DNA from 2 places in the Saccharothrix stipae genome. Region 2 is predicted to be linked to the other one. Evidence: riboswitches for the same ligand, from Rfam matches in the RefSeq annotation. Region 2 holds a riboswitch; the other holds the start of a gene.

Evidence for each region. Region 2 has a riboswitch for glycine ahead of gcvT (glycine cleavage system aminomethyltransferase GcvT). Riboswitches for the same ligand answer to the same signal wherever they lie in the genome.
Region 1: another riboswitch for glycine. It lies ahead of gcvH (glycine cleavage system protein GcvH); the one in region 2 lies ahead of gcvT (glycine cleavage system aminomethyltransferase GcvT).

The regions. Positions count from the first base shown of each region.
Region 1 is NZ_BAAGTN010000008.1:341,206-347,009, reverse strand. Features, by position in the region: gene ACYVLT_RS18445 (ABC1 kinase family protein) at 1-662, shown strand, start outside; gene ACYVLT_RS18440 (hypothetical protein) at 695-1,405, shown strand; gene ACYVLT_RS18435 (transcriptional regulator) at 1,398-1,712, shown strand; gene ACYVLT_RS18430 (glutathione peroxidase) at 1,709-2,194, shown strand; gene ACYVLT_RS18425 (L-serine ammonia-lyase) at 2,247-3,611, opposite strand; gene gcvH (glycine cleavage system protein GcvH) at 3,616-3,996, opposite strand; glycine riboswitch at 4,139-4,233, opposite strand; gene ald (alanine dehydrogenase) at 4,427-5,533, shown strand.
Region 2 is NZ_BAAGTN010000008.1:1,114,356-1,120,159, forward strand. Features, by position in the region: gene ACYVLT_RS22065 (CaiB/BaiF CoA transferase family protein) at 1-17, shown strand, start outside; gene ACYVLT_RS22070 (hypothetical protein) at 437-598, shown strand; gene ACYVLT_RS22075 (helix-turn-helix transcriptional regulator) at 800-1,288, shown strand; gene ACYVLT_RS22080 (hypothetical protein) at 1,398-1,775, shown strand; gene ACYVLT_RS22085 (DUF3817 domain-containing protein) at 1,790-2,092, shown strand; glycine riboswitch at 2,156-2,243, shown strand; glycine riboswitch at 2,245-2,339, shown strand; gene gcvT (glycine cleavage system aminomethyltransferase GcvT) at 2,468-3,568, shown strand; gene glyA (serine hydroxymethyltransferase) at 3,584-4,849, shown strand; gene ACYVLT_RS22100 (hypothetical protein) at 4,953-5,600, opposite strand; gene ACYVLT_RS22105 (S9 family peptidase) at 5,719-5,804, shown strand, end outside.

The sequences.
Region 1 (5,804 bases), 770 kb from region 2:
GCGACGCGTTGCTGGAGCTGGTGACCAGGCCGGACGAGATCGACGAGCAGCAGTTGGAGCGCGCGCTCGGCCAGTTCATGGCACGGCACCTGAGCACCGGCATGCGGCCGGACGCGGGGATGTTCGGCGACCTGTTCAAGCTGGTCTACCGGTACGGGTTGAGCATCCCGCCGGAGATCGCGGCGGTGTTCCGGGCGCTGGCGACGGTGGAGGGCACGCTGGGCGCGCTGTCGCCGGGGTTCGACATCGTGGTCGAGTCGCGGTCGTTCGCCGACAAGCAGTTCAGCGCGCACCTCACGCCCGAGTCGCTGCGGCGCACGGTGACCGAGGAGCTGCACGCGATGCTGCCGATGCTGCGCCGGCTGCCCCGGCGGGCCGACCGGATCTCCGCCGCGCTGGAGCAGGGGCGGTTGGGGATGAGCATGCGGTTGTTCGCCGACGAACGGGACCGGCAGTTCATCGTCTCACTCCTGCACCAGGTGATGCTGACCGTGCTGGGCGCGACGGCGGGCGTGATGGCGGTGCTGCTGATGGGCGCGGACGGCGGCCCGGAGGTGGGCCCGGACCTCTCGCTGTTCCAGGTGTTCGGCTACAACCTGCTGGTCATCAGCGTGCTGCTCGGGCTGCGGGTGGTGGTGACCATCTTCCGGCCGCGGGGTTGACGGCGGTTGGTTTGCGATGCAAACCTGACTGGGTGGCAGACCTGCTGGGCGACCTGGCCGAGCTGCGCCGTCGAGCGCGCGAGGACCGGCACGCCTACTCGTTCCCGCTGCTGTTCTTCGGCGTCGCGTCGTTCCTGGCCCTGCCGCTGTACGCGCCCGCCGAGCCGCCGGGCCGGGGGTTCGACGTGCGCTACCCCGTGCTGCTCGGCCTGTTCTGGCTGGTCGTGCTGGTGGTGGGCGGCCTGGCGACGGTGTGGTGGTACCGCAGGCGCGGCGCGCGGGTGGGCATCGAGACGTCCACGCGGGGCTACCTCGGCGCGACGGCGATCGGCCTGAGCGGTCCGGTGGTCGGGTTGGTGCTGGAGAACCTGCCGTTCCGGTTCTACTCCGGCACGGGCGCCGGGCTGATCGTCCTGGCGGCGGCGACCGTGCTGTGGCACCGGGGCGCGCCGCGGGCGGTGACGTTGACGGCGGCCGTGCTCGGCACGGGGGTGCTCCAGCACGACCAGCCGGCGATCGCGCAGTTCATCGCGATCGGCCTGGGCCTGGTGGTGCTGGCGGCGCTGGAGCGCAGCACCCGGTTCACCACGATCACCGCCGCCTACCTCGTGGTGCTGTGCGTGTCGGCCGCGTTCACGCCGCTGGTGGTCGCCCAGCCCACCGCCTGGTCGCTGGGCAGCGTGGTCGTGCTGCCCGGGGCGGTGCTCCTCGTCGGCGGTCTGGTGGGCCTGCGGCGTGGCTGAGCACCCGACCGCGGCCCTGGACGACGTGGTGCACCAGCGGCACCGGCTGGGCATCCTCACCGTGGCGGCGGAGGCGAAGCGGGTCGGGTTCGGCTATTTGCGGTCCACTTTGGAGCTGACCGCGGGCAACCTGTCGCGGCACGTCGCCGTGCTGGAGCAGGCCGGTCTGGTGGCGGTGGAGAAGGGTTACGACGGCAAGCGGCCGCGGACGTGGATCGGCGTCACCCCGGCGGGACGCGCCGCGCTGGCGGTCGAGATGGCGGCCCTGCGTGCGCTGGTGGAGCGGCACGTAGCCTCGCAGGCATGAGCATCCACGACATCCCGCTGCACACCCTGTCCGGTGAGCCGTCGAGCCTGGGCGCGTTGGCGGGCAGGGCGTTGCTGGTGGTGAACGTCGCCTCGAAGTGCGGTTTGACGCCGCAGTACCAGGGCTTGGAGCGGCTGCACGAGCGGTACGCGGCGCAGGGGTTCTCCGTGGTCGGGTTCCCGTGCAACCAGTTCGCCGGGCAGGAGCCGGGCACGGCGGAGGAGATCGCCACGTTCTGCTCCACCACGTACGGCGTGACGTTCCCGCTGTTCGAGAAGGTCGAGGTGAACGGCCCGTCCCGGCACCCGCTGTACGCCGAGCTGACGGCGTTCGCCGACACCGACGGCGCGGCGGGCGACGTGCAGTGGAACTTCGAGAAGTTCCTGCTCGCCCCCTCCGGCGAGGTGGTCGCCCGGTTCCGGCCGGCCACCGAGCCGGAGGACGAGGCGGTCGTGAAGGCGATCGAGTCCGTGCTGCCGTAGTCCGTGTCCGGCGCGCGGGAGGCGGCCGACCGACCACCTCCCGCGCGCCGGGTCAGCACTCGATGACGTTCACGGCGAGCCCGCCGCGGGCCGTCTCCTTGTACTTGACCTTCATGTCCTTGCCCGTCTCACGCATGGTCTTGATGACCTTGTCCAGCGACACGAAGTGCGAACCGTCACCGCGCAACGCCATCCGCGCCGCCGTGATGGCCTTGATGGACGCCAACGCGTTGCGCTCGATGCACGGGATCTGCACCAGCCCGCCGATCGGGTCGCAGGTCAGCCCCAGGTTGTGCTCCATCGCGATCTCGGCGGCGTTCTCGACCTGCTCGGGCGTGCCGCCCATCACCTCGGCCAACCCGCCCGCGGCCATCGAGCAGGCCGAGCCGACCTCGCCCTGGCACCCCACCTCGGCGCCCGAGATCGACGCGTTCTCCTTGAACAGCACGCCGACCGCGCCCGCCGTCAGCAGGAACCGCACCACCCCGTCATCGGACGCACCGGGCACGAACCGCGTGTAGTAGTGCAACACCGCCGGCACGATGCCGGCCGCGCCGTTGGTCGGCGCGGTCACCACCCGACCGCCGGCCGCGTTCTCCTCGTTCACCGCCAACGCGAACAACGTCACCCAGTCCATCACCCGCAACGGGTCCGTGGCGTAGTGCTCGGCGGCCATCCGCTGCCGCATCTCGGCCGCGCGCCGCCGCACCTTCAGCCCGCCGGGCAGCACGCCGTCCACGGTGCAGCCGCGCTCGACGCACGCCTGCATCACGTCCCAGATGTGCAGCAGCCCCGAACGCACCGACGCCTCGTCACGCCAGGACAGCTCGTTGGCCAGCATGACCTCGCTGATCGACAACCCGGTCTCGCGGCACCGCGCCAACAGCTCGTCACCGGTGCGGAACGGGTGCGCCAGCGGCGTCTCGTCGGCCTTGATCCGGTCGGTGCCGGTGGCCGTGTCGTCCACCACGAACCCGCCGCCGACCGAGTAGTACACCGCCGAGTCGACCACGGCGTCACCCGAGTGGGCGGTGAAGCTCATGCCGTTGGGGTGCAACGGCAACGACTTCCGCCGGTGCATCACCAGGTCGGGGTCCTCGCGGAACGCGATCTCCCGCACGCCGCCCAGCCGCAACCGCCCGGTGGCGCGGATCTCCGCCAGCCGCCGCTCGGCCTCCGCCGGGTCGACCTCCTCCGGCCGGTGGCCCTCCAACCCGAGCAGCACCGCCTTAGGGCTGCCGTGCCCGTGCCCGGTCGCGCCGAGCGACCCGAACAGCTCCACGTGCACGCGGTCGACGGACCCCAGCACCGGCCGCAGCCGGTCGGCGAACATCATGGCCGCGCGCATCGGACCGACGGTGTGCGAACTCGACGGTCCGATCCCCACGGAGAACAGGTCGAACACGCTGATCGCCATGACGTCAGTCCCCGGTCAGTTCCGCGTACTTGGCGGCGGTCAGCAATCCGGTCGCGTCGGTCACGGCAACCTTGAACAGCCAGCCGGCGCCGTACGGGTCGTTGTTGATCAACGACGGGTCGTCGGCGGCCGCCGTGTTGACCTCCACCACCTCGCCGCTGACCGGCGCGTACAGGTCGCTCACCGACTTGGTCGACTCCAGTTCGCCGCACACCTCGCCGGACGTGACGACGGCACCGGGCGCGGGCAGCTCCACGAAGACGATGTCACCCAACGACTCCGCCGCGTACGACGTGATACCGACCGCCACGGGGTCCTGGGTACCCGGCGCCCAGTCCACCCACTCGTGCTCGGGCGTGTACAGCAGGTTGTCCGGAAAAGTCACGACAGCGCTCCCTTGGGCGAGGTCCGGATCCCCACTCTGTCCTGGGACCTGAGAGCTTCGCCGCGCCGGCCCGACGGCTGACCGTCGATCCGACCCGACTTGCACCGTGGGTGCGCGCCGAGGGCGCGCTTTCCAGAGTCGCCTCACCCGAGCGGTTCTCGCTGCCTGAGAGTGTGCGGGGGACTTGCTCCTTCGGCGCCCCGGCACGTTCACCGAGGTCTCTCCCGCGCGGGTTCCGGCGCTCATCCTGCGCCGCGGCCGATGTTCAGTTGGTGGCCCGAACGCTAGGTGCCGAGGTCGACGGGTGTCAACGCGACCGCCGACTTGTTCGATCCGCACAACTTGACACCGGTTGGTGGTGCCAGTGGCACGATGACACCGAAACCACGTTACCGGACCTTTGGTGTAACAACGGCCGAAGGAGCCCACCGTGCGGATCTCAGTTCCCCGCGAGATCAAGAACCACGAGTACCGCGTCGCGCTGACCCCGGCGGGCGCCCACGAGCTGACGCAGCGCGGTCACGACGTGGTGGTCGAGACCGGTGCGGGCCTCGGTTCGGCGATCACGGACGAGGAGTACCTGGCCGCCGGCGCCAAGGTGCTGGCGACCGGGGACGACGTGTGGGCCGAGGGCGACCTGGTGCTCAAGGTCAAGGAGCCGATCGCCGAGGAGTACCCGCGGCTGCGCAAGGGCCAGGTCCTGTTCACCTACCTGCACCTGGCCGCCGACCGACCGCTGACGCGGGCGTTGCTGGACTCCGGCACCACCGCGATCGCCTACGAGACCGTGCAGACCGCGAACGGCGCGCTGCCGCTGCTGGCGCCGATGTCCGAGGTCGCCGGCCGCCTCGCGCCGCAGGTGGGCGCGTTCTCGCTGATGAAGCCCTCCGGCGGCCGCGGCGTGCTGCCCGGCGGCGTGCCCGGTGTGCACCCGGCGCGCGTGGTGATCATCGGCGGCGGCGTGGCGGGCCTGAACGCGGCCGCGATCGCCGTCGGCATGGGCGCGGACGTGCAGATCCTGGACACCAACGTGGACCGGTTGCGCCACATCGACGCCCTCTACCAGGGCCGTCTGCGCACCGTGACGTCCAACCGCTACTCGGTCGAGCAGGCCGTGCGCGAGGCCGACCTGGTGATCGGCGCGGTGCTGGTGCCCGGCGCGAAGGCGCCCAAGCTCGTCAGCAACGAGCTGGTGGCCGACATGAAGCCCGGCTCGGTGCTGGTGGACATCGCGATCGACCAGGGCGGCTGCTTCGCCGACTCGCGGCCGACCACGCACGCCGACCCGACCTACCAGGTGCACGACTCGGTCTTCTACTGCGTGGCGAACATGCCCGGCGCGGTGCCGCGCACGTCGACCTACGCGTTGACCAACGTCACCCTGCCGCACGCCGTCGCGCTGGCCGACCAGGGCTGGGAAGCGGCGCTGCGCGCGGACGCGTCGCTGGCGCTCGGCCTGAACGCGCACGACGGCCTGCTGACCAACCTGCCGGTGGCGCAGGCCCACGGGATGACCCACACGCCGCTCGACCTCTGAGCCGACCGTCCGCACCACCGCGAAGGGCCCCGCTCACGTGCTGTGAGCGGGGCCCTTTGACGATAAGACGGCCCGCTCAACCAGCCTGGGGGTCACTGGGAGCGGGCCGCGTCACCAATCCTAGCCGGGAACACGGCGCCGTGCCCAGTGACCCCACCGATCCGGACGACTTTTCGCCCAGCGGTGGCGACTCGCCGTGTGCGAGCTCAAGCAAACGAGTGAATTCTCGTCGTAACAGGTAAGTCACGACGGCCCGGCGACCGATGGGAGG
Region 2 (5,804 bases):
CCGGGGTGATCGGCTGAACCCCACCCGCTTCCGGCGCGTCGGATCGGGCGGAAAAAGGGCGCGGGAAATCACCTGAAGGGGGACCGGAAATGTGTGGCAGCCGCCATCGGCCATTGTCACGCACAGTGCGTACGCCGGCGCATTCGTGTGATGGGCTGCGGAGGTATGACGGTGTCGCTGCACCTCGGTGTTCGTGCCAGGGGGGTGGGCGAGTGCCCGTACCTTGGTGATCGGCGGGGCCATGGGTCCCCTTGATCGTCCGATCGGGTGACACCAGGGCCTGCTCAGGCGTGGTTGCGTGGTCGATCGGGCGACCGGTCGGGCGACGACGGCGGGTTCGATCGTCATCATCCGGGTGAATGGGGGACCATGGCGGTTGACACGCCCGGAGCGGCGCCCGGCCGCCCTGCCCTGTGATACGGACGGAGACCGATCAGTGAACGTCAAGAAGGTGGTGACGCTGGCGGCGGTCGCGCTGGTGCTGTTCCTCCTGATCACCCAGCCGAACGAGTCCGCCGAGGCGGTGCGGACCGCGCTCGGGTGGCTCCAGTCGGGCGCGGAGTCCATCATCACCTTCGTCCGCAGCCTCTTCGCCTGAGACGCCCGCCCGACCTCGTCGAACTCCGCACAATGCGGTCACGATCGGTGACCGCACGCCTCGAACGTTGCACCGTACGGGTGGAATGAGGGCTATAACGCCCTGGTAACAGGGTTTTGGACAATCCAGGGTCTAGCGGTTGTCGGTACCCGCTAATACGGTGCGTCGCATTGGCTGATCTTCGACCGACGAGGAGGCAGAATGGTCGAGGACTCCGGAGTCGACGAGCTGCTGCGGCAGTGGGCGGCTGAGCGCTCGGACGACGCCGAGCTGCAGGAGGTGAACCGGATCAAGGACGCGTGGCTCGCGGAAGCCCCGCCGTCCGCGCCGGGGATCCCCGTGCAGCGGGCGAATGGCGGTCCCCGCGGCCTGGTGAAGGTCGAGTCCGCGGATCCGGCGTACGTGACGGCGATGCGGAAGCGGGCGCCCGAGGTGCCCGAGGCTCTGCTCGCGGCCGCCGCCAGCTACTGGCAGCTGGTGGGCGACCTGTCCGAGGCGGAGCAGTGGTGGGACGCGGGCATCAGCCCGCTGGACCAGCGCGCTCTGGACTACCGGGCGGCCGGGCTCACGCCCGCCGACCTCGGTCGTCGCCTCGGCCCGATGACGGTGCTCCAGCACCTGCGTCGGGGTAGTGCGGCGGCCTGGTGCGTGGCCAGGCTGCAGAGGCAACGCCGGGACGGCGTCGCCTAGGTCCGACGAGTCGGGGCGGGCTCCTGTGGTCGAGGGGCCCTCACCGTGAGGGGCGGGCTCCTGCGCGGGGAGCCCCAGCCCCGGGAGATGCACGAAGTACTCTTGAGGCGTGCAAGGCCTCATCACTCCCAAGCGGCTCGCGATCGCGGCCGTCTGCCTGGCGTCACTGGTCGTGTGCTGCGGCCTGGCCTACTGGCAGTGGGAGCGGTTCTCCGAGGCCGGCGGCACGTTCCAGAACCTGGGTTACGTCTTCCAGTGGCCGCTGTTCGGCCTCTTCCCGGCGTTCATGGTGTGGCGCATCCGCAGGCTGGACGCGCGCCGCAAGGCCGAGGCCGCCGACGGCGCCGTGCCGGAGCCGGTGGCCGCGCCGCCGCGGCCGGTCGTTACCGTTGAGCCCGTCAGAGCGCCCGCGCCGGACGACGAGGACGAAGAGCTCGCGGCCTACAACCGCATGCTCGCCGAACTCCACGCGCGGGACCAGCGGTGAACGAAGGTAGGGCGATGAGCGGCGCGTTGACCAGGTTCCGGTTCATGGCTTACGTGGTCGGTGTCGGCCTGCTGCTGCTCGTGGTCGCGATGATCGCCAAGTACGCGGGCGGCAACGAGGGCATGATGCAGGTCGTCGGCCCCGTCCACGGCTTCCTGTACGCGGTGTACCTGGTGCTCACCGTCGACCTGGCGCTCAAGGCGCGCTGGTCGATCAAGGGCACCGCCCTGGTGCTGCTCGCCGGCACGATCCCGTTCGTGTCGTTCTACGCCGAGCGCAGGGTGGTCGAGAGCGTCCGGGCCGAGAAGAGCCTGTGACCGGGGTTGACCCCGTCCGCCGCGCACCCCTAGCGTCTGGCGGTACCAACTGAACACGGCCGTCGATGTCGCGCGGGAGAGTCCCCCACCAGGGCGCCGAAGGAGCAACTCCTCCCCGGAATCTCTCAGGCACAGGTACCGCCCGACGAAGGCAACTCTGGAAAGCAGGCGCACCCGCTGCGCCTCGCCCACGGTGCAAGCCGCCCTCACCCGGTGGCGAAGCTCTCAGGCTCATGGCAGAGGGGGAGGCTCACTCGACGAGGAGTCTCCGGTGGACCGTGTCATCCTTTCGACCGTGAAGTTCCCGGACGTGCCCGCGGCCGACCCGACCGGTCGGCGCGCGGGCACGCCCGCACCCAGGGAGGTCTCCGCCTGATGGAAAGCCGCCGCACGCCCCTGCACGCCGAGCACGAGGCGCTGGGGGCCATGTTCACCGACTTCGCGGGCTGGCGGATGCCGCTGCGCTACGACAGCGAGCTGGCCGAGCACCACGCGGTGCGCACGTCGGCGGGCCTGTTCGACCTGACCCACATGGGTGAGATCCGGCTCACCGGCCCGGAGGCGGGCGCCGCGCTGGACCACGCGCTGGTCGGCCACGCGTCCGCGATCGGCGTCGGCCGCGCCCGCTACACGATGATCTGCGAGGCCGACGGCGGCGTCGTCGACGACCTCATCGTCTACCGCACGGGCGAGGTCGAGTACCTCGTCGTGGCCAACGCCTCCAACGCCGCCGTCGTGCACGAGGCGCTGGTCGAGCGCGCGAAGGGCTTCGACACCACCGTCGAGGACGCCTCGACCGACTACGCGCTGCTGGCCGTGCAGGGGCCGAGGGCCACCGCCATCCTCGCCGGCCTCACGCCCACCGACCTGGGCGCGGTCAAGTACTACGCGTCGTACCCGACCGAGGTGGCGGGCAAGCCGGTCCTGCTCGCCCGCACCGGCTACACCGGCGAGGACGGCTTCGAGCTGTTCGTCGCGCCGGACGACGCCGCGCACGTGTGGCAGGCCCTGCTGGAGGCGGGCGCACCGCACGACCTCAGGCCCGCCGGCCTCGGCTGCCGCGACACGCTGCGGCTGGAGGCGGGCATGCCGCTGTACGGCAACGAACTCGGCCGCGACCGCACGCCGTTCCACGCGAACCTCGGCCGGGTGGTGAAGCTGGACAAGCCGGGCGACTTCGTCGGCCGCGACGCCCTGGCCGCCGTGTCCGAGCAGGGCGTGGACCAGGTGCTCGTCGGCCTCAAGACCACCTCGCGCCGCGCACCCCGGCACGGCTACCCGGTGCTGGACGCGGCGGGCGACCCGATCGGCGAGGTGACCAGCGGCGCGTTGTCGCCGACCCTGGGGTACTCGGTGGCGATGGCGTACGTGGCCGTCGGCAACACCGAGCCCGGCACGGCGCTGTCGGTGGACGTCCGGGGCAAGCACGAGCCGGTCGAAGTCGTCGCACTGCCCTTCTACAAGCGCACCTCGTAAGGGAGACCCACACACATGTCCGAGCACTTCAACACCTCCCTCGCGGAGTTCGACCCGGAGGTCGCGAACGCCGTCGCCGCCGAGCTCGACCGGCAGCAGAGCACGCTGGAGATGATCGCCTCGGAGAACTTCACGCCGGTGTCGGTGCTCCAGGCGCAGGGGTCGGTGCTGACGAACAAGTACGCCGAGGGCTACCCGGGCCGGCGCTACTACGGCGGCTGCGAGAACGTCGACGTGATCGAGCGGCTGGCGATCGAGCGGGTCAAGGCCCTGTTCGGCGCGGGTTTCGCGAACGTGCAGCCGCACTCGGGCGCGCAGGCCAACGCGTGCGCGATGTTCGCCCTGCTCCAGCCGGGCGACACGATCCTGGGCCTGGACCTCGCGCACGGCGGCCACCTCACCCACGGGATGCGGATCAACTTCTCCGGCAAGCTCTACAACGTGGTGCCCTACCACGTGTCGGAGTCCGACGGCCGGGTCGACATGGCCGAGGTCGAGCGGCTGGCGCTGGAGCACAAGCCGAAGCTGATCGTGGCCGGCTGGTCGGCCTACCCGCGTCAGCTCGACTTCGCCGAGTTCCGCCGGATCGCCGACTCGGTGGACGCGTACCTGATGGTGGACATGGCGCACTTCGCCGGCCTCGTGGCGACGGGTCTGCACCCGAGCCCGGTGCCGCACGCGCACGTCGTGACGACGACCACGCACAAGACGCTCGGCGGCCCGCGCGGCGGGGTGATCCTGACCAACACCGCCGAACTCGCGAAGAAGATCAACTCGGCGGTGTTCCCCGGTCAGCAGGGCGGTCCGCTGGAGCACGTGATCGCGGGCAAGGCGGTGGCGTTCAAGCACGCCGCGTCGCCCGAGTTCGCCGACCGGCAGCGGCGCACGGTCGAGGGCGCGAAGATCCTCGCCGACCGGCTGTCGCGGCCCGACGCGGCCGCGGCCGGGGTGAAGGTGCTCACCGGCGGCACGGACGTGCACCTCGTGCTGGTCGACCTGGTGGCGTCCGAACTGGACGGCAAGCAGGCCGAGGACCGGTTGCACGAGGTGGGCATCACGGTCAACCGCAACGCGGTGCCGAACGACCCGCGGCCGCCGATGGTGACCTCCGGCCTGCGGATCGGCACGCCCGCGCTGGCCACCCGCGGGTTCGGCGCGGCGGACTTCGCCGAGGTGTCGGACGTCATCGCGGCGGCGTTGCAGCCCTCGCCCGACCTGGCGGAGCTGCGATCGCGGGTCGAGGTGCTGGCCGCCAAGCACCCGCTGTACCCCACGCTGTGACGGTCGTGGGCGTCGGCTGACGCCCCGCTGCGCAACGCCCTGATCCCCCGGCCAACCCCAGGCCGGGGGATCAGGGCGTTCCACAGTGGACCACCCGGGTCGACTAGGCGGCGGGAGCGGTCACCCCCGGTGGGAGGCACTCGATGTTGCGCTTGCCGTTGGGCTGCACCACGAACCAGGTGCCGCCGACGCCCTGGCCCTTCCACTGGCCCGGCGCCTCGTCCTTCGCGTAGGTGTACAGCGGCCAGCCGTCCAGGGTGACCTGCTCGGTGCCGTCGGCCCTCTTCACCGTCGACACGAGCGCGGGGTCGACGCCCTGCAGCTGCGGCGTGCCGTTGGACAGCACGGGAGGCCACGTCACCGCGCACTGGCCCTCGCAGTTGGACTTCGCCGGGTCCGGCGTGTCCTTGTCGAACCGGTACAGCGTCCGGCCGTCGCCGTCCTGCACGACCTCGCCCATCTTGGGCACGCTCTTGCCCACCAGCGTGACCTGCGGGCCGGACGGCGCCGGTGCGGCCTGGCCCTCCGGTGCGGCGGCGGGCTCCTCGACGGGCGCCGCTTCCTCGCTGGTCGGAGGGGCCAAGGGCTCCTGCACGTCGCCGTAGTCGCCCTGGGCCGCAGCCCCCACCTGCTCGGTCTGCGCGACCGTCTTGCCCTGCAGGCCGGTGGCGTTGGATGTCCACATGACCAGCGCGAGCACGGCTGCCATGCCGCCCGCGACGGCGATGGCGATGCGGTTTCGTCGGATCACACTCACTCCTCCTTGGTCCGTCAATCGCTCCACCGACGACTACGGCCCTCCCGCCGGTGCGGTTCAGCCGCGGGCCGAATCCGTGAACCAGTACAGGGGGTGCCCGTAGGGTGTCCGGGTGGGCAACGAGATCTCCTTCCCGCGCCAGCACGCGCGCACCCAGCGGTTCACCCTCGGCGCACCGCGGACGTTCACCGCGGCCCC